Regions from separate parts of the Rhizobium sp. CFBP 8752 genome, predicted to be linked through region 1. Evidence: riboswitches for the same ligand, from Rfam matches in the RefSeq annotation. Region 1 holds a riboswitch; the other holds the start of a gene.

Evidence for each region. Region 1 has a riboswitch for S-adenosylmethionine ahead of IFT59_RS16520 (O-succinylhomoserine sulfhydrylase). Riboswitches for the same ligand answer to the same signal wherever they lie in the genome.
Region 2: linked by a shared signal. The riboswitch ahead of metA (homoserine O-acetyltransferase MetA) and the one ahead of IFT59_RS16520 (O-succinylhomoserine sulfhydrylase) in region 1 are both predicted to bind S-adenosylmethionine.

The regions. Positions count from the first base shown of each region.
Region 1 is NZ_JACYUZ010000003.1:114,277-124,902, reverse strand. Features, by position in the region: gene IFT59_RS16540 (aspartate aminotransferase family protein) at 85-1,281, shown strand; gene argF (ornithine carbamoyltransferase) at 1,331-2,248, shown strand; gene IFT59_RS16530 (Hsp33 family molecular chaperone) at 2,448-3,437, shown strand; gene apaG (Co2+/Mg2+ efflux protein ApaG) at 3,451-3,843, opposite strand; gene IFT59_RS16520 (O-succinylhomoserine sulfhydrylase) at 4,010-5,200, opposite strand; SAM riboswitch at 5,247-5,325, opposite strand; gene IFT59_RS16515 (2'-deoxycytidine 5'-triphosphate deaminase) at 5,399-6,493, shown strand; tRNA gene IFT59_RS16510 (tRNA-Gly) at 6,565-6,638, shown strand; gene IFT59_RS16505 (glycosyltransferase family 2 protein) at 6,653-8,575, opposite strand; gene IFT59_RS16500 (transporter substrate-binding domain-containing protein) at 8,679-9,533, shown strand; gene IFT59_RS16495 (S24 family peptidase) at 9,577-10,242, opposite strand; gene IFT59_RS16490 (response regulator) at 10,454-10,626, opposite strand, start outside.
Region 2 is NZ_JACYUZ010000001.1:108,285-118,910, forward strand. Features, by position in the region: gene IFT59_RS00445 (response regulator) at 1-92, opposite strand, end outside; gene IFT59_RS00450 (ABC-F family ATP-binding cassette domain-containing protein) at 261-2,075, opposite strand; gene IFT59_RS00455 (thiamine diphosphokinase) at 2,083-2,733, opposite strand; SAM riboswitch at 2,852-2,929, shown strand; gene metA (homoserine O-acetyltransferase MetA) at 2,992-3,915, shown strand; gene IFT59_RS00465 (aldose epimerase family protein) at 4,037-5,059, shown strand; tRNA gene IFT59_RS00470 (tRNA-Gly) at 5,198-5,272, opposite strand; gene IFT59_RS00475 (hypothetical protein) at 5,273-5,485, opposite strand; gene IFT59_RS00480 (prolyl-tRNA synthetase associated domain-containing protein) at 5,536-6,033, shown strand; gene trxA (thioredoxin) at 6,115-7,128, shown strand; gene IFT59_RS00490 (LON peptidase substrate-binding domain-containing protein) at 7,291-7,965, shown strand; gene IFT59_RS00495 (Trm112 family protein) at 7,980-8,168, shown strand; gene IFT59_RS00500 (ubiquinone biosynthesis hydroxylase) at 8,195-9,409, opposite strand; gene tesB (acyl-CoA thioesterase II) at 9,524-10,411, shown strand; gene IFT59_RS00510 (P-II family nitrogen regulator) at 10,622-10,626, shown strand, end outside.

The sequences.
Region 1 (10,626 bases):
TTTTTGATTTTTCAGGCCGCATTCCCGGTCTCCGGAGAGGTCTGGAGAGGGGGGTCGGAACCTACCCAGAGGAGTGATGTCGCCATGGCTGAAGCCGCACTTTACGACACGTTTGCCCGGGCACCTTTGCGCTTTGATCGAGGCGAGGGCGTATGGCTTGTGACGGAAGGTGGCGAGCGATATCTGGATTTCGGGGCAGGCGTTGCCGTCACCTCCTGCGGTCATTCCAATCCGCATCTGGTAAACGCGCTGAAGTCGCAGGCCGAGAAGGTCTGGCACCTTTCCAACCTCTACGAGATCCCGGAGCAGGAGCGTCTGGCCCGCCGTCTGGTGGATGCCACGTTCGCCGACAAGGTGTTCTTTACCAATTCCGGCGCCGAAGCGCTTGAGACCGCCATCAAGACGGCGCGTCGCTATCATTTCTCCAAGGGCCATCCGGAGAAATTCCACATCATCACCTTCGAGGGTGCTTTCCACGGCCGGACCATCGCGACGATCGCCGCCGGTGGTCAGGAAAAATACATGGAAGGCTTCGGCCCGAAGGCGCCAGGGTTCGATCAGGTCCCATTCGGTGATCTCGATGCCCTCAACGCTGCGATAAACGAAAACACCGGCGCCCTGCTGATCGAGCCGATCCAGGGCGAGGGCGGCGTGCGCGTCGTGGACAAGGAATTCCTGCGCGAGCTGCGTCGCATCTGCGACGACCGGGGTCTGCTGCTGATCCTCGACGAAGTGCAGAGCGGGGTTGGCCGCACCGGCCGGTTCTTCGCCCACGAACTGACAGGCATCACGCCTGATATCATGGCTGTTGCCAAGGGCATCGGCGGCGGCTTCCCGTTCGGCGCCTGCCTTGCAACAGCAGAGGCTGCTTCCGGCATGAAGCCCGGCATTCACGGCACGACCTATGGCGGCAATCCGCTCGGCATGGCCTGCGGCAACGCAGTGCTCGATGTCGTGCTGGCCGATGGCTTCCTTGAAAACGTCCGCGATGTTGCGCTCGTGTTTCGCCAGGGACTGGCAAGCCTGAAGGACCGTTTCCCTGATGTGATCGAAGATATCAGAGGCGAAGGCCTGATGCTCGGCATCAAGGCGAGGGTGCCTGCTGGCGATCTGGTCGTTGCAATGCGCGATGAGAAAATGCTGTCGGTACCTGCGGGCGATAACGTCGTGCGCCTTCTGCCGCCGTTGACGATCACGGCCGAGGAAGCCCGCGAGGGGCTCGCACGGATCGAACGGGCAGCCGAAAAGCTGACCCAGGCAGAACTCAAGAAAACAGCCTGAGCGAGATGAGGGGTGCCGGTAACGGTTCCCCTCGATAGGGGACGATAGCATGGCATCACCAAAGCATTTCCTGGATCTTTCGGCGGTTTCGCCGGAGGATCTCCGCACCATTCTCGACGACGCCAAGAGCCGCAAGCAGGCCTTCAAGGCCGGCAAGGGCGACCAGCCGCTCGCCGGCAAGATGCTGGCGATGATCTTTGAAAAGCCGTCCACCCGCACCCGTGTCTCCTTCGATGTCGGCATGCGCCAGCTCGGCGGCGAGACCCTGTTCCTGTCCGGCACGGAAATGCAGCTCGGCCGCGCCGAGACGATCGGCGATACGGCACGCGTCCTGTCGCGCTATGTCGATGCGATCATGATCCGCACCACCGATCACAACCGCATGCGGGAAATGGCCGAGCACGCCACCGTGCCTGTTATCAACGCGCTGACCGACGATACCCATCCCTGCCAGATCATGGCCGACCTGATGACCTTCGAGGAGCATCGCGGTCCTGTCAAAGGCAAGACCATCGCCTGGACGGGTGACGGCAACAACGTGCTGCACTCGCTCGTCGAAGGCTCGGCGCGGTTCGGCTACAAGATGAACATGGCCGTGCCGATGGGCTCCGAGCCGCATGACAAGTTCCTGAACTGGGCGCGCAACAATGGCGGCGAGATCATGCTCTGCCACGACGCCGAACGGGCGGTCACCGGCGCTGATGTCGTCGTCACCGATACGTGGGTGTCGATGAACCAGGAGCACAAGGCGCGCGGCCACAACATCTTCCAGCCCTATCAGGTCAACAAGGCGCTGATGGATCAGGCAAACAAGGACGCGCTCTTCATGCACTGCCTGCCGGCCCATCGCGGCGAGGAAGTCACCGACGAGGTCATCGACGGACCGCAGTCAGTAGTGTTCGACGAGGCGGAAAACCGCCTTCATGCGCAGAAGTCGATCCTAGCCTGGTGCTTCGGCATCGTCTGAGGATCGAAAGCGCTTCCGACTTGAATTCGATGAGAGCCGCCACCATCTGACGGCTTTCAAAGCGCGCCGCCGAACGAGTGCGGCGCTTCAACACGATATCGTCAACGTTCTCAAATCCCCGGCCGGCGGTTCCGCTGCGGCTGGCGCTTGTGTAAAAGCGTTCGAGGAACTGAGAGCGCCGGCGCGAAGGAGTTAACTCATGGCGGAAGCGACTGTTGAACTGAACGAACTCGATTTTGCCGGCGACGACCGCGTCGTGCCCTTCCAGGTGGATGGCCTCGATGTGCGCGGCCGTGCAGTCCAGCTCGGGCCACTTCTCAACGCGATCCTTGGACGGCACGATTATCCGGCACCGGTCGCCCGGCTTCTGGCGGAAGCCGTCGTGCTCACCGCATTGCTGGGCACCTCACTGAAATTCGAGGGCAAGTTCACCATGCAGACCAAGGGTGACGGCCCGGTCGACCTGCTTGTTGCCGATTTCTCCACGCCGGACGCACTGCGCGCCTATGCCCGCTATGACGAGGATGCGCTGGCCGAGGCCGTCGAGAACGGCAAGATCTCGCCTGCCGAACTGCTCGGCCATGGCTTTCTTGCGCTGACGATCGATCAGGGCCGCGGCATGCAGCCCTATCAGGGCATCGTGCCGATGGACGGCTCGTCGCTTGAAGAAATGGCCGGCGTCTACTTCCGCCAGTCCGAACAGATCCCGACCAGGGTTCGCCTCGCCGTCGCCGAACTCATCGACCGCGACGAGGACGGCAACCCGCGCCACAACTGGCGCGCCGGCGGACTTGTCGCCCAGTTCCTTCCGCAGGCGCCTGAGCGCATGCGCCAGCCCGACCTGCACGGCGGCGACGGTGACGAACGCGATGCCGTCGAAGTCGAGGACGATGCCTGGTTAGAGGCGAGCACGCTGGTCGGCACCATCGATACGGACGAGCTGACCGATCCGCAGGTGGCGATCGAACGGCTGCTGTTCCGGCTGTTCCACGAGCGCGGCGTGCGGGTCTATGATCCGCAGACGGTGTTCGACCGCTGCAGCTGCTCGCGCGACAAGATCAAGGGCGTTCTGGACGGGTTCTCTGCGGAAGAAATCCACGCGAGTGTGGAAGATGGAGAAATCGCGGTAACCTGCGAGTTCTGCTCGACCACCTACAAGTTCGTGACGGAAGAATTCGAAAGCGCCTGATCCGCCTCGCGGGTCAGTTCAGAACGCGCACGACGCCTGGTGAATCCAGCGAGAAGGCGGGAATGTCGACTTTGAAAGTCTCGCCTTCGTCCGTCTTCATATCGTAGGTGCCGAACATGACGCCGGATGGCGTGTCGAGCGGGCACCCGGACGAATATTCGTAGCTGTCGCCGGGCTCCAGTCGCGGCTGGTCGCCAACGACGCCTGGTCCGTCGACCTCGTCGACGATCCCGTTTTCGTCCGTGATGTTCCAGTAGCGATGCACGAGCGTGACGCTGATCGAGGACTTGTTCTCGATCACGATCCGGTATCCCCAGACATAACGACTGTCCTCGGGGCTCGACTGCTCCTCGAGATAATAGGGCTCGACGGCGACGTCTATGTCTCTGGTGCGGGCGCGGTACATTGGCACCTCAAGATTGCTCATCGTGCCGATATCGTACAGTGGGGGAGAAAGGTCAAGAATTCTCGCGGCTTGCATCTGAGGCAATGTCGCGTTCTTGATGATAGGGATAACTGATATGGTAAACCCGGAGCGTTCCGGGTCTACCCATCGTTCGGCGTAAAGTCGATCAGATCTGCTTCAGCGCCTGCGCGAAATCTTCCAGCAGGTCGTCCGCATCCTCGATGCCGGCCGAAAAGCGCACGGTGCCGGGCGAAATTCCCAGTTCCGTACGGGCCTCGTCGCTGAGGTTCTTGTGCGTCGTCGTTGCCGGATGCGTGATGATGGAGCGGGTGTCGCCGAGATTGTTGGAGATGGTGACCACCTCCATGGCATTCTGCAGCTTGAAGGCCGCTTCCTTGCCGCCCTTCAGCTCGAAGCAGACCAGCGTCGATCCGCCCGTCATCTGCTTGGCGATGATATCGGCCTGCGGATGATCCTTGCGACCGGGATAGATCACTTTCGCGACCTTGGACTGCTCGGCCAGGAAATCGGCGATCTTCGCCGCATTGGACGTCTGCTGGGCAACACGGATCGGCAACGTTTCCAGCCCCTTGATCAGTGTCCATGCCGTGAACGGCGACATCGCCGGACCGGTATGGCGATAATAGTCCTGCAGGTGCTCCAGAACCCATTCGCGGTCCGAAAGGATGACGCCGGCAAGGCTGCGGCCCTGGCCGTCGATATGCTTGGTGGCGGAATAGACGACCACATGGGCGCCGAGTTCCAGCGGCCGCTGGAAGAGCGGCGTTGCGAACACGTTGTCGACCACCAGACGGGCGCCGACCTGATTGGCAAGCTTGGCAACGCCGGCAATGTCGATCACTTCCAGCGTCGGGTTTGTCGGGCTTTCCAGGAAAAACACCTTGGTGTTGGGCTTGATCGCCGCTTCCCAGTTGGCAAGGTCGCGACCGTCGACCAGCGTGCATTCGATGCCGTAGCGCGGGGCGAGCGTTTCGACAACCCAGCGGCAGGAACCGAACAGGGCCCGCGCGGCAACGATATGGTCGCCGGCGCGAAGCTGGCACATGAGCGCTGCCGTGATGGCGGCCATGCCGGAGGCGGTTGCGCGGGCTTCTTCTGCACCCTCCAGCGCACACATGCGCTTTTCGAACATGTCGTTGGTGGGGCTGCCGTAGCGGGCATAGATATAGCCGTCGGCCTCGCCCTTGAAACGGGCCTCGGCGGCTTCTGAACTGTCGTAGGCGAAGCCCTGCGTCAGGTAGATGGCTTCAGACATTTCGCCATATTGCGAGCGAAGCGTGCCGCCATGGACGAGCGTGGTGGCCGGGCGCCAGTTCTTGTTCGGGGATTTGCTCATGTGTTCATCACCTTCGTGATACAAAAAAACCGGCCGCAATCGCAGACCGGTTTTCAACCCGGTCTTTTTAGCCACTTGTTTAACGTGGCTGCAAGCCGACCGGCCAAATCACCACGGGATAAAGCTGCCTTACGCCTCGCTTCCGCTTGCGTCAATGGTCCGCATTTGGTTTTGTCGCCCCCAAAATCTGAAAGAGACATGATGGCTCGCGACACGGGAATTCTGGCGGACCGCGCAATTGCGGCGCTCTTCGAACAAGGACGGCTGAAGTCCGAGAGGGCGCTTGATCAGGACCAGATCCAGCCGGCGAGCCTTGATCTGCGCTTGGGCCAGAAGGCGTTTCGCGTGCGCGCCTCGTTCATGCCGGGGCCGATGAGCCTCGTGTCCGACAAGCTCGAGCGCCTCAGCCTGCACGTCATCGATCTCTCCGAAAGCGCCGTCCTCGAAACCGGCTGCGTCTATATCGTGCCGCTGATGGAAAGCCTCGATCTGCCGGCCGAGATGTCGGCTTCGGCCAATCCGAAAAGCTCCACCGGCCGCCTCGATATCTTTACCCGCGTCATCACCGATCGCGCCCAGGAGTTCGACAAGATCCCTTCAGGCTATCGCGGTCCGCTCTATCTCGAAATTTCCCCGCGCACATTTCCGATCGTCGTGCGCCAGGGCTCGCGCCTGTCGCAGATCCGCTTCCGCGTCGGCAACGCCCTTCTGCAGGAGCCGGAGCTGTTGGCGCTGCATGGAGCCGAAACGCTGGTCGCCGCCGCGCAGCCGAACATTTCCGGCGGCGGCATAGCGCTATCGATCGACCTTGCCGGCGACAACGATGGCCTGATCGGCTACCGCGGCAAGCACCACACGGCCGTCGTCGATGTCGACAAGAAGGCCCAGCATGATCTGTTCGATTTCTGGGAGCCGATCCACAGCCGCGGCCGCAACGAACTGATTCTGGATCCGGATGAATTCTACATCCTCGTCTCGCGCGAGGCCGTCCATGTGCCACCGCTCTACGCGGCCGAAATGACACCGTTCGACCCGCTGGTCGGCGAATTCCGCGTCCATTACGCCGGCTTCTTCGACCCCGGCTTCGGACACGAAGCCGCCGGCGGCCGCGGCAGCCGCGCCGTCCTCGAGGTGCGCAGCCACGAGGTCCCGTTCATCCTCGAAGACGGCCAGATCGTCGGTCGCCTCGTCTACGAGCACATGCTGGAAGAACCCCAGGGCCTCTACGGCTCCGGCCTCGGCTCGAACTATCAGGCGCAGGGCCTCAAACTCTCCAAGCATTTCCGCAGCTAGAAGCGCCCCCGGACGCTTCCACCCCGGCGACCTTGACAGACAGGGCCCATTGTTGGAAACCTTCCCCCGACGCGGGTGTAGCTCAATGGTAGAGCAGCAGCTTCCCAAGCTGAATACGAGGGTTCGATTCCCTTCACCCGCTCCAATCCCCTCTCCCGATCAGCTCTCCTTCCGGCGCGGCATGTGGGGTGTCTTGCTCCAGTGGAAGGGCTTTGTCCTGAGTTCCCGTAGCGCCTTCCAGGCGGCGAAGGATGTCATCATCCAGTAGAGCGGCACGGCAACCCAGCGGCGGCCGACGAGGCGTTTTTCGTGGTCGGTCATCGATCCGATGCCGAGGCCGAGGAAGATGAGATAGCTGCCGAGAATGTTGGTGAAGTCGATCGCGAACAGGCCGACGACCTCAAGCGGCAGCGTGTCGATCGGCGCCCGCAGCATTGCCGAGAAGCCGACGCCGAGAAAGACGAGGATCAGCGGATGCAGCAGCGATGACAAAAGCATGCCGCCCACCAGCAATTGGATCACGCAGAAAGGCTTGATGCCGATTTCGCCGATCAGCCGCGCCGGGTCGCGCATCAGCACCAGCCAGGTTTGCAGCCAGCCCTTGAACCAGCGGCTTCTCTGCGACGTCCACACCTTGATCGATAAAGGCGCGTCCTCCAGCGTATGGTGCCGCATCACGTCGGCGGTAAAGCCGAGCCGGTAGAGCCGCATGCCAAGATCGGCGTCTTCCGTCACGTTGTACGGATCCCATCCGCCGGCTGCGATCAGCGCGCTGGTGCGGAAATGGTTGGACGTGCCGCCGAGTGGAAGCGGCATGTTCATTCTCCCGAGCATCGGCAAAAGGCCGCGAAACAGCGCTGCATATTCGAGCGAAAACAACGCGCTCAACCAGCTTTCCCGGGCGTTGGTGATGATCAGTGGTGCCTGCAGGCAGGCAAGTTCGGATGGTGCCGCGCGAAACCGCCGGTACGCCTCGCGGAGTTGTAGCGGGTGCGGCCTGTCCTCGGCGTCGTAGATTGCCGTGAATTCGCCGCGCGCACCTTTCAGCGCATAGGTGAGAGCCTTTGGCTTCGTCCGCGGACCATAGGCCGGCACTTCGACGATCTCGAACTGGGGGCCAGGCTCAAGCGCCTTCAAGGCTTCGATCGTCTGCCGGTCGTCGATTTCGCATACGAACTTGATGTCGAGCAGAGATGCGGGCCAGTCCAGCCGCTTGAGGCTTGCGACCAACTGCTCGGCCATGTCCTCTTCGCGGTAGAGTGCGACCAGAATAGTGTAACGCGGCAGCAGCCCGAACGGTGGAGCGACTGGCACGCGTTCAGGCGCCACCAACGTTTGCCGGATCATCGCCGAAAGCCGAAGACAGAGCGTCGAGAAATAGGTGAGCGACAGGACGATATGCAGCGCAAGCAGCGTATCGATCGGTGCAATCAGCAGGAGACAGGCAAGGGTCGTCAGAAACGACCCACCGTAAAAGCCCTGGTGGCCTGCGAGCACAACGCGGGCCGACAGCAGGGGTCTCTGCTCGAACAGGGTATTCGTGGTCTCGCGGATGCGGCGCGCTGCATCGGCTTTCCAGACGGATTCGCGAATGGCGCTCGGCGTGGTGATGACGAGATCGCGGCCCACAAGCGGCAGGGTCGCAATCGTTGCCGCAATCTGCGAAAGTCGCGCCGCCTCCGGCACGATGGCGATTTCCTGCGCCTTGTTGCGATGGGCGATCCTCACCATGGTCGGGCGTGTCAGCTGGGCGTCGGTCGAGGGCAGGATAACGACAAGCGCGGGATCGAGCGACGAGACGAAGGGAAGTCGCAGCAGACGGGCGATGGCACCGTAATAGGCGTCTTCCCTCACGTCGCCGCATGCCAGAAGCTCGGCCTCGACCGTCGTCCCGTTTTGCCTGGAGAGGCCAGCCAGCTTGGCGATCAACGGTTTCGAGAAACCGAGGGCCGCAAGCGCTGTCAGCTCGACCTGGATGCCGGGACGAAAGTCGAGCAATTGCCCGGACTCGGTCTCGTCGGTCGGCGGCGCCCCCGTTTCGTCGTGATAGGTCGGCTGCGAAGCATGTTCCTCTGAGCGCATGTTGCTGCTACACCGTCCGCAGACGAACCCCTATTGCCCCACACGGATCATAAAGATGCGATACCTGATTACATCCCTAAAAAGCAGTGGTGTTTTCAAGTTTATGCAGCTTTTGGTGGTGGTGATACACGGACTTCTGTCCGCATCGCAGGCACTTGCGGCCTCCACCGCTCCGCCTTCTACCCCGGCGACCCAGCTTCCGCTGATGTTTGACGCACGAGAACGCGTGGAGCGCCAGGATCTGTCGACAATCCTGCGCGTGCGCATCCTGACGACTGTCGATTTCCCCCCTTTCAATTTCGCAGATCAATCTGGCCGGCTGTCAGGCTTCAACATCGATCTCGCCCGCGAGATTTGCACGGTCCTGAAGATCGAGGCAAAGTGCCAGATTCAGGCCATGCCCTTCGCGGATCTCGAAAAGACCCTGGAAGACGGGGGCGGGGAGGCCGTGATGGCAGCGGTCGCTGCAACTCCGTCGCTGCGGCAGCGCTTTCTTTTTTCCAGGCCCTATCTCGGTATCCCGGCAAGGTTTGCCCGCAACAACGCGGCGACACTGGCTGCGACCACGGTATCGGACCTCAGCGATCGTCCGGTCGGTGTCGTCGCGGGAACGGCGCATGAGGCGATGCTAAGAGCGTTCTTCCCGAAGCTCACGCAAAAGTCGTTCGACAGTTACGAGGACATGCTGGAAGCTCTGAAGGAGAGACAAGTGGATGCCGTCTTTGCCGATGGCCTTCGCCTGCCGTTCTGGGTCGCAAGCGAGGCATCGGAGACCTGTTGCAGCCTGTTCGACGGCCCCTACCTGTCGCAGAAATTTCTAGGCGAGGGCCTGACCATCATGGTCCGCAGAAACGATCCGACCCTTGCCGCCGCCTTTGATCAGGCGCTGGCCGAATTGTCGCGCAACGGCCGCCTGCAGGAACTCTACCTGCGCTATTTCCCGAACGGCCTCTATTGAGACCAAGGAATTTTTTCTCAAGATACGTTGAATGCAACGCGGCTTACTGGCTCGCCCAGATGATCCGTGCCATCCATTCCACATCGGCCGTGTCGAAGGAACGGTTCGCGTGTTCGGGGTTGAGCGACAGAAGCTCGATCAGGCGCGCACTCTGGCGCGCCAGAACTTTCGCCATCACTTCGCCCTCGCGGGTTTTCAACACCACGCGGTCGCCACGCCGAACCTGTGCGCCGGGCTCGACGATCAGCACGTCGCCGTCCCGATAGAGCGGCATCATGGAATCGCCCTGGACCTCGAGCGCGTAGACACCGGCTTTTCGAGCAGGATCGACGGGAAACTCCACCACATCCCAGCCCTGTCCGGCAGGAAAACCGCCATCGTCGAAAAAGCCGCCGGAGCCGGCCTGGGCAAAGCCGAGCAGCGGGATCGTGCCGTTCTGGGAGGGAAAATTGCCGTCGGGAAGTTGCGACCTGCCCATCGCATGCGGCAGATAGCTCATGAACTGATCGACCGTTGCGCCGGTCGCTTCCAGAACTTTGGCAATCGATTCCGTCGAGGGCCATCGCAGTCGTCCGTCGGGGCCAAGCCGTTTCGACTTGTTGAACGAGGTCGGATCCAGTCCTGCGCGTCGGGCAAGCCCAGACGGCGACAGCTGATGACGCTCAGCCAGCGTGTCGATCGCGATCCATATCGTCTCATGTGACAGCATCGTCGTCCCTGCCCCCGGCGCAAGAGGAAACAGCCGTTGCCGCCTTCCGCCTGCCATTGCCGATCAGTCCCGTTGGATGCAAGCGTCAAGGATACCGGCCCTCAAGGCGCCGCCGCCCGGAGATGGGCGATCTCCGCTTGCTCGTCGCAGAATTTAGCCCAGCAGGGGGATTTCGTAAAGCAGAAAAGGAATAAAATCCTTTGCTGCTATCCTACGCCACCATGGCCATGTTGAGCCGGCCGAGCTTGATGACGGCTTGGGTGCGACTATCGACGTTCAGCTTCAAAAGAATAGCCGAGACATGCGCCTTGATGGTCGCCTCAGAGACGCCCAGCTCGTAGGCGATCTGCTTGTTGAGCAGGCCTTCGCCAAGCATCGACAGAA
Region 2 (10,626 bases), on a different contig from region 1:
TCAAGCGCGATCAGGAATTCGTCCTCAACGATCAGAACGCGCTGTTCCATTGCATCACTCGCCAGCCGACGACGCATCACATTAGTCAGCATTGGACATTCCTAACCGTTTTGTTTCCATCTGGTCGGCATGTCGGCATTCATACCGCACTACGCATTTCGACCACTTGATGGATGCCGAACGTCACCGGGGAATGTTTGTTCCGGCTCGCGACAAATAAAACTGTGGATATTTATTTGTTAAGTATAGGAATTCTTTAACTATCCTTCAATCTGTTCTCGGAGCATCTCGAGTTCCAGCCATTCTTCTTCCATTTTGGCGACGCGATCGCGCAGTTTTGCCGTTTCTGCGGCAAGCTTTGAAAATGCCGACGGGTCTTTGGCAAAGAGTTTGGGATCGGCCATCTTGCGTTCGGACGTGGCGATGTCGTCCTGTGCCTTCGCCATTTCCTTGGGAAGGTTTTCGAGCGCGAATTTCTGCTTGAACGAAAGCTTGCCCTTTGCCTTAGTGACACCGGGCGCACTGCCTTCGGTCTTTGCCTTTTCCGCCTTATCGGCGCGGCGCTTTTCGTCGGCCATGCCTTTGCGCTGCTGCAGCATGTCGGTATAGCCGCCTGCATATTCGATCCAGCGTCCATCCGGCGCATCCGGATCTACCGGAGCGATCGTCGAGGTCACGGTGCGGTCGAGAAAGTCGCGGTCATGGCTGACGAGAATGACGGTGCCGGCATATCCCGCAACGATTTCTTGCAGAAGGTCCAGTGTCTCGATGTCGAGGTCGTTGGTCGGTTCGTCGAGGATCAAAAGGTTCGATGGTTTTGCCAGCATGCGGGCCAGCATCAGCCTTGCGCGCTCTCCGCCGGAGAGGTTCTTGATCGGCGTGCGGATCTGTTCCGGCTGGAACAGGAAGTCCTTCATGTAGCCCGCCACATGCCGCTGTTCGCCGTTGACCAGCAGCGTTTCGCCGCGGCCGTCTGTCAGGTAGTGGGACAGCGTGTCCGCAGGATCGAGGTCCTCGCGCTTCTGGTCGAGCGTGGCGATCTCGAGATTGGTGCCGAGCTTGATCCAGCCGCCATCGGGGGCGAGCTGGCCCGTCAGCATCTTCAGAAGCGTCGTCTTGCCAGCACCATTCGGGCCAACAAGACCGATGCGGTCGCCGCGATGGATGCGGATCGAGAATGGCGCAACGATCGGCTTGTCATAGGTCTTGGTGATGTTTTCCGCTTCCACCACCAGCTTGCCGGACTCGCGACCTTCGGCGACGGAGGCCTGAACGGAGCCCTGCGGCCCCTTGTGGCCACGGTAGTCGGCACGCATGGACTGCAGTTCGCCGACGCGGCGCATGTTGCGCTTGCGCCTTGCGGTCACGCCGTAGCGCATCCAGTGTTCTTCACGCTCAATCGCCTTGCCGAGCTTGTGCTGCTCGATCTCTTCCTCTTCGAGAACCTGATCGCGCCAGGCTTCGAAATGGCCGAAACCGCGCGACAGGCGGCGGGATGTGCCGCGGTCCAGCCAGACTGTGGCGTTGGACACCTTTTCGAGAAAGCGACGGTCATGGCTGATGACGACCAGTGCGCTGCGGGTCTTGCGCAGCTCGTCTTCCAGCCATTCGATGGTCGGCAGATCGAGATGGTTGGTCGGCTCGTCCAGCATCAGGATATCAGGTTCCGGTGCCATGACGCGGACAAGTGCTGCGCGTCGCGCCTCGCCACCGGAAAGCCTGACCGGATCTTCCTCTCCTGTCAGGCCCAGATTCTCCAGTAGATAGGTGACGCGGTAGGGGTCGTCGCCCGGTCCAAGCCCCGCTTCTGCATAGGCCTGCACGGTTTTGTAACCAGCAAAATCCGGCGCCTGTTCGAGATAGCGGATCGTCGCATTGGGGTGCCGGAAAACCTCGCCCGACTGTGCTTCCACCATGCCGGCGGCGATCTTCATCAGCGTCGATTTGCCCGACCCGTTGCGGCCGACGAGGGAGATGCGGTCGCCGGGCTCCACCTGCAGCGCAGCTCCGTTGAGAAGCGGCGTGCCGCCGAAGGTTAGAACGATATCGTCGAGTTTCAGAATAGGCGGTGCCATGCGGCGTCTATGCTCCGGAAAAATCGTTTGGACGGGCAAGGATCATCGCCCTGCCGTCACGTAAATGGAATTGGACCGGCCCTTCTGCAACGTTGGACACGGTGCGGGAGGAACCGAAGGGCAGCGCGTAATCCTTGAGTGGATAGCGCGCGCCGAGAATGTCGAGGCCTGCAAGGCCGGTAAAACCGATGACGGAAAACAGCGCGCCCTTCGGCAGGTCGAGCGTCATCGTGCCGGTGAGAAACGGCACAGCCTCTTCCTCGCCGGATGTCAGAAGAACGTCATGGCCGCGTTCGGCAAGGCTCATCGCATGCAGAAAATGCTGGAGCGCGTGGTCGGATCGTTCGCCGCCCAGTGCGCCGATCAGGATCAACCGCGTCGCGCCGCGTTCGATCGCTTCAGCCGTCGCAATCTCGCCGTCCGTCTCGTTCTTTTCAGGCGGATAGGTCCGGCGCTCGACATCCGGAAAGCGCTCGATCAGGGCGGCGTCGGAGGAATCGAAGTCGCCCACCCAGAGCTCCGGCATCACACCCAGCGCCTCTGCATGGCGCATGCCGCTGTCGGCCGCAATGAAGCGGCTTGCGGCAACTGCCTTTTGCAGTCGGTCGGTTACGGTGAGGTCACCGCCGAGCAGGATCGTGAAGGTCGAGTTGGCCATTGCCCATGCCCATATCCTAAAGCGGCTCGCAAGGGAAAGGCGCGTGTCGCACTGTTCGTGCGAAAGCGGTCATTTTTGCTGCCATTGACGGCGGGCGTGGCAGGGATTATTTGAAAAGTCGAAATTCCGTGGTGATTTGGCCGGCCGGCTTGCAGCCACGTAAAAAAAGTCGCTAAAGGGCCGCGAGAAGAGTTTCAAAAACTTCCCACGGGCCGGCTGCGATTCTTCGTGCCGGCTTTTTGTTTTTGGGTTGAAGAGATGCCGATCAAGATCCCCGATACGCTGCCTGCCTTCAACACGCTCGTTTCCGAGGGCGTGCGCGTGATGACCGAAACGATGGCGGTCAGGCAGGACATCCGGCCACTGCAGATCGGGCTTCTCAATCTCATGCCCAACAAGATCAAGACCGAGGTGCAGATGGCGCGCCTTGTCGGCGCCTCGCCGCTGCAGGTCGAATTCTCCCTGGTTCGCATCGGCGGCCACAAGGCCAAGAACACGTCGGAAGACCATCTCCTGTCGTTCTACGAAACGTGGGAAGAGGTGAAGCACCGCAAGTTCGATGGTTTCATCATCACCGGCGCGCCGGTGGAAACCCTGCCATACGAGGACGTCACCTACTGGCAGGAAATGAAGGAAATCTTCGACTGGACCACTACCAACGTGCATTCCACCATGAATGTCTGCTGGGGGGCGATGGCCGCCATCTATCATTTCCACGGCGTTCCAAAGCACGGGCTGAAGGAAAAGGCATTCGGGGTCTATCGCCACCGCAACCTGTCGCCGGCGTCGGTCTATCTCAACGGTTTCTCCGACGATTTCCAGGTTCCGGTGTCGCGCTGGACGGAAGTTCGTCGGGAGGATGTTGAGAAGGCCGGCAACGATCTCGAGATCCTGATGGAATCCGACGAGATGGGCCTCTGCCTCGTGCATGAGCGGGCCGGCCGGCGGTTGTTCATGTTCAATCACGTGGAATACGATTCCACCTCGCTCGCCGACGAGTATTTCCGCGATGTCGATGCCGGCATCCCCATCAAGATGCCGCACGACTATTTTCCGCACAACGACGATACGCTGGCTCCGCTCAACCGCTGGCGCGGCCATGCGCATCTGCTGTTTGGAAACTGGATCAACGAGATCTACCAGACGACGCCGTACGACCTCGAAAAAATCGGCACCGAGTGACCGAGACCGGTTTCTGCCCCGTCATCCTTGCTGGATGAGAGCCTGACGGAATTTTCCGCTGGCCTCGTTGCAGCTTTGATCGAAATCACGCAGTTTGCCGCAAACATTCGGGAGATGGGTTATGACGGGTCATGAATTCGAGATTTTCGGCACGACGAAGAGCGGCGAGGCGGTGCATCGGATCACGCTATCGGGCGGCGGGCTGACAGCCCAGGTTCTCACCTGGGGTTCGGTTATCCAGGATCTGCGGCTTGCCGGCCACGAGCCGCCTCTGGTGCTGGGGTTCGACAATTTTGCGGACTATGAGGCCTATTCTCCGTATTTCGGCGCCACGCCTGGTCGCTGTGCCAATCGCATCGGCGATGGCCGCTTCTCGATCGACGGCACAGAATACCAGCTGGAACTCAACGAAGACGGCGTAACCCATCTGCACGGCGGATCCGACGGTATCGCCCGGCGCATCTGGTCGATCGTCGATCACGCGGAAGACCGGGTCGTGCTGCAGATCACCGACCCGGATGGACGCGCCGGATATCCCGGCAACTGCACCGTCACCGCGACCTACCAGCTGATGGAAGACGGGGTGCTTTCGGTGATCTACGACACGGTGACCGACCAGCCGACGCCCGCCAACGTCTGCCAGCACTCCTATTTCAATCTCGACGGTCGCCCCGACATTTTCGGCCACGACATGATGATCGCCGCGGCTGAGCTGACGGCGGTGGATGAAAGGATGGTGCCGACCGGCGTCCTGATGCCGCTTGCTGGCACCACGTTCGACCTGAGCGAGATGGGTCCGATCCAGCGCACCGGCGCCGATGGCGAACAGGTGAAGTTCGATCATAACTACTGCCTCTCGGAGGAGAGGACTGCCAAGCGCTCGGTCGCGCTTGCCCGCAGCCTGTATTCCGGCGTGCAGCTCGAAGTGCGCACCACGGAGCCGGGGATCCAGTTCTACGCGGGCTTCAAGCTCGCCTTGCCGGTGCCCGGCATGGAAGGCCGTCCCTACGCGCCTTACGCCGGCTTCTGCCTGGAAACCCAGATCTGGCCCGACGCAATCAACCACGAGACTTTCCCCAATGCAGTGCTGCGCCCGGGCGAAACCCTGCGCCAGGAAACCGACTACGTGTTTTCGAAGAGCTGATGCGAGGGGGACGAGGCTGCCGCAAGGCGGCCTCGGTCTGGCTGCGAGGATGCAGGCAGCCAGCGAATGACGATAATAGACGAGGTACCCTACTGGGTACCAATACCGTTATTCGTTTTTTCGTCTGAAGGGAGAATTTGGAGCGGGCGAAGGGATTCGAACCCTCGACCCCAACCTTGGCAAGGTTGTGCTCTACCACTGAGCTACACCCGCTCATAAACCGTCGACCCGGTGGTAGTCTGGATCGTCGGTGCCGCTCGTTGCCGGCGACGGGCGGTATATGGCCCAGACTTTTTTTAAATGCAACAGGGAAATGACGATCTCGATGAAGAATTTTTCAGGCGCTTTGAAAGTCCCTGCGAAACAAGGGTTTGCGCCCAGGCGTGCATCTTGGCCGGTCGGAACAATCTGTCTATAGTCCGCCATCCTTACCCCGCCGGCCGGGGCCAACACCTCAAGAGCAGCCAAGATCGATCATGCCAAAAACTGCAGAAGACCTGTTCGCCTTTCTCGATAGCCTCGATATTGCCCACAAGACGAAAGCGCATGCACCGGTGTTTACGGTATCGGAATCAGCCAGTCTGCGTGACGAGATCCCGGGCGGGCATACCAAGAACCTGTTCGTCAAAGACAAGAAGGACCAGTTCTTCGTCATCACGGTTGAAGAAAACGCCAGCGTCGATCTAAAGACTGTCCACAAGGTGATCGGGGCCTCCAGTCGCGTGTCGTTCGGCAATCCTGAAAAGATGCTGGAATTTCTCGGCGTCGTGCCAGGCTCCGTCACCGTGTTCGGCGCGCTGAACGACACGGATAACAACGTCACGTTCGTGCTCGACGAAGACCTCATGCGCGAAGAGGTGATCAATGGCCATCCACTCTCAAACGATGCGACGACGTCGATTGGTCGCGACGATCTTATCCGCTTTCTGGAGGCGACGGGCCATACGCCGCTTGTCTTGAAAGTGACGGGCTGACATACGATCTTTGCAATTCAGAGTAAGACATAATGCGCATCGGCCGTGTGCCGATTGGACTTTTTCCGGGAGAACACTTTCATGAGCGGCACGAACAATCCTTATGGTGGCTCCTACGGCGCCGGTAACTACGGTGGCCAGAACGCGACGGTGAACTTCGGTTCGACGCCTGCAGCGGCCCCAGCGCCCGCGGCTTCCTCTGCCCCTGCTGCTGCCGGTAGCTATATCTCGGACACGACGACCGCAGGCTTCGGCAAGGACGTGATCGAGGCATCGCGCAGCCAGCCGGTTCTCGTCGATTTCTGGGCGCCCTGGTGCGGTCCGTGCAAGCAACTCACGCCCGTCATCGAAAAGGTCGTCAACGAAGCCCAGGGTCGCGTCAGGCTCGTCAAGATGAACATTGACGACCATCCCTCGATCGCTGGACAGCTCGGGATCCAGTCGATCCCGGCCGTGATCGCCTTTGCCGATGGCCGTCCGGTCGACGGGTTCATGGGTGCCATTCCGGAAAGCCAGATCCGCGAGTTCATCGAAAAGGTCGCAGGTCCAGAGGGCATGGACCAGGCGGCCGAGATCGAGGCGGTGCTCGGCGATGCGGAAACCCTGCTCGGACAGGACGATATCCAGGGTGCCGCACAGCTCTACGGCGCCGTGCTGCAGGCCGACCCGGAAAACCCCAAGGCTGCGGCAGGCATGATGCAGTGCCTGATCGGCATGGGCGAAACGGCCCGCGCCGGCGAGATGCTCGCCTCCCTGCCCGAAGAGATGGCTGCCGATCCCGCAATACAGGCGGTCGCCAAGAAGCTGGAGCAAATCGAGGAAGCCCGCAAGCTGGGTGACCCTGTCGCACTCGAGCAGCAGCTTGCCGCCAACCCCGACGATCACGAGGCGCGTATGAGCCTTGCCAAGATCCTCAACGTCCAGGGCGAACGCGAAAAGGCGGCCGATCATCTGCTGACCATCATGCGCAAGGACCGCACGTTCGACGACGATGGCGCGCGCCGCCAGCTGCTGCAATTCTTCGAGGTCTGGGGCCCGAAAGATCCGGCTACGATTTACGGGCGCCGCCGCCTTTCGTCGATCCTGTTCTCCTGATTGTGTTGCCGATTGATCGCTAAGCCGGATCGCAGCCTTGCGTTCCGGCGACGATGCCCCACATTAGTTTTATAGGTTTGGCTGAACGGCCAGGTTTGGACAACGGCCAGATTCGGACAGACATTTTTGTCCGGTGAATGTGGTCTGGGAGGTATCGGACCAATGCATGTGGGAAACGCGCGCTATCTGAAGCGGGAGGATCTTCCGGAAACGATCCCGGTCTTTCCGCTGACTGGGGCTTTGCTCCTGCCGGGAGGCCAGCTTCCTCTCAATATCTTCGAGCCGCGTTATCTGTCCCTGTTCGATGCAGCGCTTGCGGGCGACAGGTTGATCGGCATCGTGCAGCCATCATTGATGGAACCGGATGAGCCGCTCGGCGGCGGGCGCTCGGCGCTGTCGTCGATCGGTTGCGCCGGTCGGATCACGTCCTTTGCCGAAACCGGCGATGGCCGCTACATCATTTCGCTCAGCGGGATCTGCCGCTTCAGGCTGCTCGATGAGATCGGTGGCGGCCATCCGTTCCGCAAATTCAGACACGCGCCTTTCCTGTCCGATCTGACCGACGAGGATGATGAAAAAGCCGTCAATCGGCCGGAACTGCTGCGGGTCTTCAAGGCCTATCTCGACGCCAACAAGCTGGAGGCGGACTGGGAAAGCATTGAGCGGGCCGGAAACCGGACGCTGGTGAATTCGCTGTCGATGATGTCGCCCTTTGGCCCTGCCGAGAAACAGGCGCTTCTGGAGGCACCGGATCTGAAGAGCCGGGCTGATACGTTGATCGCAATCACCGAGATCCTGCTCGCGCAGGGGTCCGGGACTGCGAACGTGCTGCAGTAAGGCAAAGACCGGTCATGGACGAAAAACTCAGCAAGGTGGACCCGAAACTGCTCGATCTTCTCGTCTGCCCGATGACCAAGGGCAGGCTGTCACTCGATCGCGAAAACAACGAGCTCGTGTCGCAAGGCGCGCGCCTTGCCTATCCGATCCGCGACGGGATCCCGATCATGCTCATGTCGGAAGCCCGCAAGCTCGAGGACTAGCCTTCAGATCGAGCCGTGAGCAACCTTCAGATCGATCGGCCGCTCAGCAGTTTCGGGTTGTCCTTCACCGTCGTTCCGGCAGCCTGACCGATGAAGAAATCCTTGATCTTCGGAAGCCGCTCCACGACGCCCAAGCCGAAATCGCGGGCGATGCGGATTGGCGTGACGTCGTTTGAAAACAGCCGGTTCAGCACATCCGTCGTCACACCCATCCGGAACGTATCGAAACGCCGCCACGACTGGTAGCGCTCGAGCACATTGAGCGAGCCGATGTCGAGGCCGAGGCGATCCGCCTCGACGACGGTCTCGGCAAGCGCTGCCACATCCTTGAAGCCGAGGTTGAGGCCCTGGCCGGAGATCGGATGAATGCCGTGGGCGGCATCGCCGGCAAGCGCGAAGCGCGGTGCGACGAATGCACGCGACAGGGTGAGGCTGAGCGGATAGGCCTTGCGACCGCCGACCAGCCGGATCTCGCCCAGCTTGTGGCCGAAGCGCCGCTGCAGCTCTTCCTCGAAGATCAGGTCGTCCGATGCCATCAGGCGCTCGGCGGCATCGGTGCGCTCCGTCCAGACCAGCGACGAGCGATTGTTGGTGAGCGGCAGGATGGCGAACGGGCCGGACGGCAGGAAATGCTCTTCCGCCACGCCTTCGTGGTCGCGTTCATGGGCAACCGTCGCGACGATGCCGGACTGGTCGTATGTCCAGTTGACAGTGCGGATACCGGCCATGTCGCGCAGCTTTGAGCGCACGCCGTCGCACGCAACGAGAAGGCGGGTTTCCTCGGTCGAGTCATCGGAAAATTTCACGGTCGTATGCGTTGCGGTCGTCTCGAAGCCGGTGGCGGAAAGGCTGTGACGGATCGATACGCCGAGCCGTTCGGCGGCACCGCGCAGGGCGCGCACCATCGCGACGTTCGGCACCATATGGGCAAACGGCCTGCCTGCCTGGATCGTGCCGTCGAAGGTGAGAAAGACCGGGCGGACCGGATCGGATGTCCGGCTGTCGGTGACGATCATCCGGTTGATCGGCTGGGCGTGCGGCAAGATTTCGTCCCAGGTGCCGAGGATGTCGAGCATCTGGCTGGCGGCCGCGATGATCGCGGAGGCTCGCTCGTCCTTTTCCCAGACACCGGCCGGTGCGGCCTCGACGACCTGGACCTCCAGATGCGGCGCCGCCTGCTTGACCGCGACCGCCGCCGCAAGGCCCACATAACCACCACCCACAACCAGCATGTCCAGCATTGAAAAACTCCCGAGCACGTCAAACACTTCGTGGCGTTTCCATTTGAGCTCGAAACGCTTAGCCTTAGATATAGATCATCAAGTGCCCGCTTCCTACCGCCGGAGTCCGTCTTAATGTCGAGTTCTTCTACCCCGATCGATCCCATCAGCGCACTGCTGACCGTACTCGACCTCGAAAAGCTGGAGGAGAACCTGTTTCGCGGCAGGACCGGCCCCGACACGGGATGGCAGAGAGTGTTCGGGGGACAGGTGATCGGCCAGGCGCTGGTTGCGGCACAGCGGACGGTGGCCAGCGATCGCTTCGTGCACTCGCTGCATGCCTATTTCCTGCGGCCTGGAGATCCGCTGGTGCCGATCATCTACCAAGTGGAGCGTATCAGGGACGGGTCGAGCTTCACCACGCGACGGATTGTCGCCATCCAGCATGGTCATGCCATCTTTTCGATGTCCGCTTCGTTCCAGATCGACGAAGGCGGTTACGACCATCAGATGTCGATGCCGCCCGTCGCCATGCCGGAAGAGCTGATGCCGGAAAGCGAATTCAAGCAGATGTTCCTGAAGCACGGCTCGGATGCCGTGCGCCGCTACTGGTCTCGCGAGCGTCCGATCGAGATGCGGCCGACGTCGCTTGCGCATTATCTGTCCAAGGAGAAGCTGGAGCCGCGCCAGGATATCTGGGTGAGGACCACCGGCCCGGTGCCGGACGACCGGGCGATCCAGGCAGCGCTGCTTGCCTATCTCTCCGACATGACGCTTCTCGATGCATCTCTCTATCCGCACGGCACCTCGATCTTCGATCCAACCATCCAGGCTGCGAGTATCGACCATGCGATGTGGTTCCACCGTCCGATCCGTTTCGACGACTGGCTGCTCTATTCGCAGGACAGTCCCAGCGCATCCGGCGCGCGCGGCATGACCCGCGGCGCAATCTACAGTCGATCCGGCGAGCTCGTCGCATCCGTCGCGCAAGAAGGTTTGATTCGTAAAAGAGCAAATGAATAATATTTGGGCATTTTGAGAAAACTGCACAAGTTTTCGCCGCAATTTGGCCGGCGCGTTGCCCGTTATTTGGCGACGTTCTGAAAGGGTCATTCTTATCAATAGCTTAATCTGGCTTCTCAAACTGGCATGACCCTTGAATGTGTCATGTCAGTCGCTGCTCTTGATCAGGCAGTGATCCAGGAGAATCGGCCCCGAGCCGAGCAACAAAGGATGGG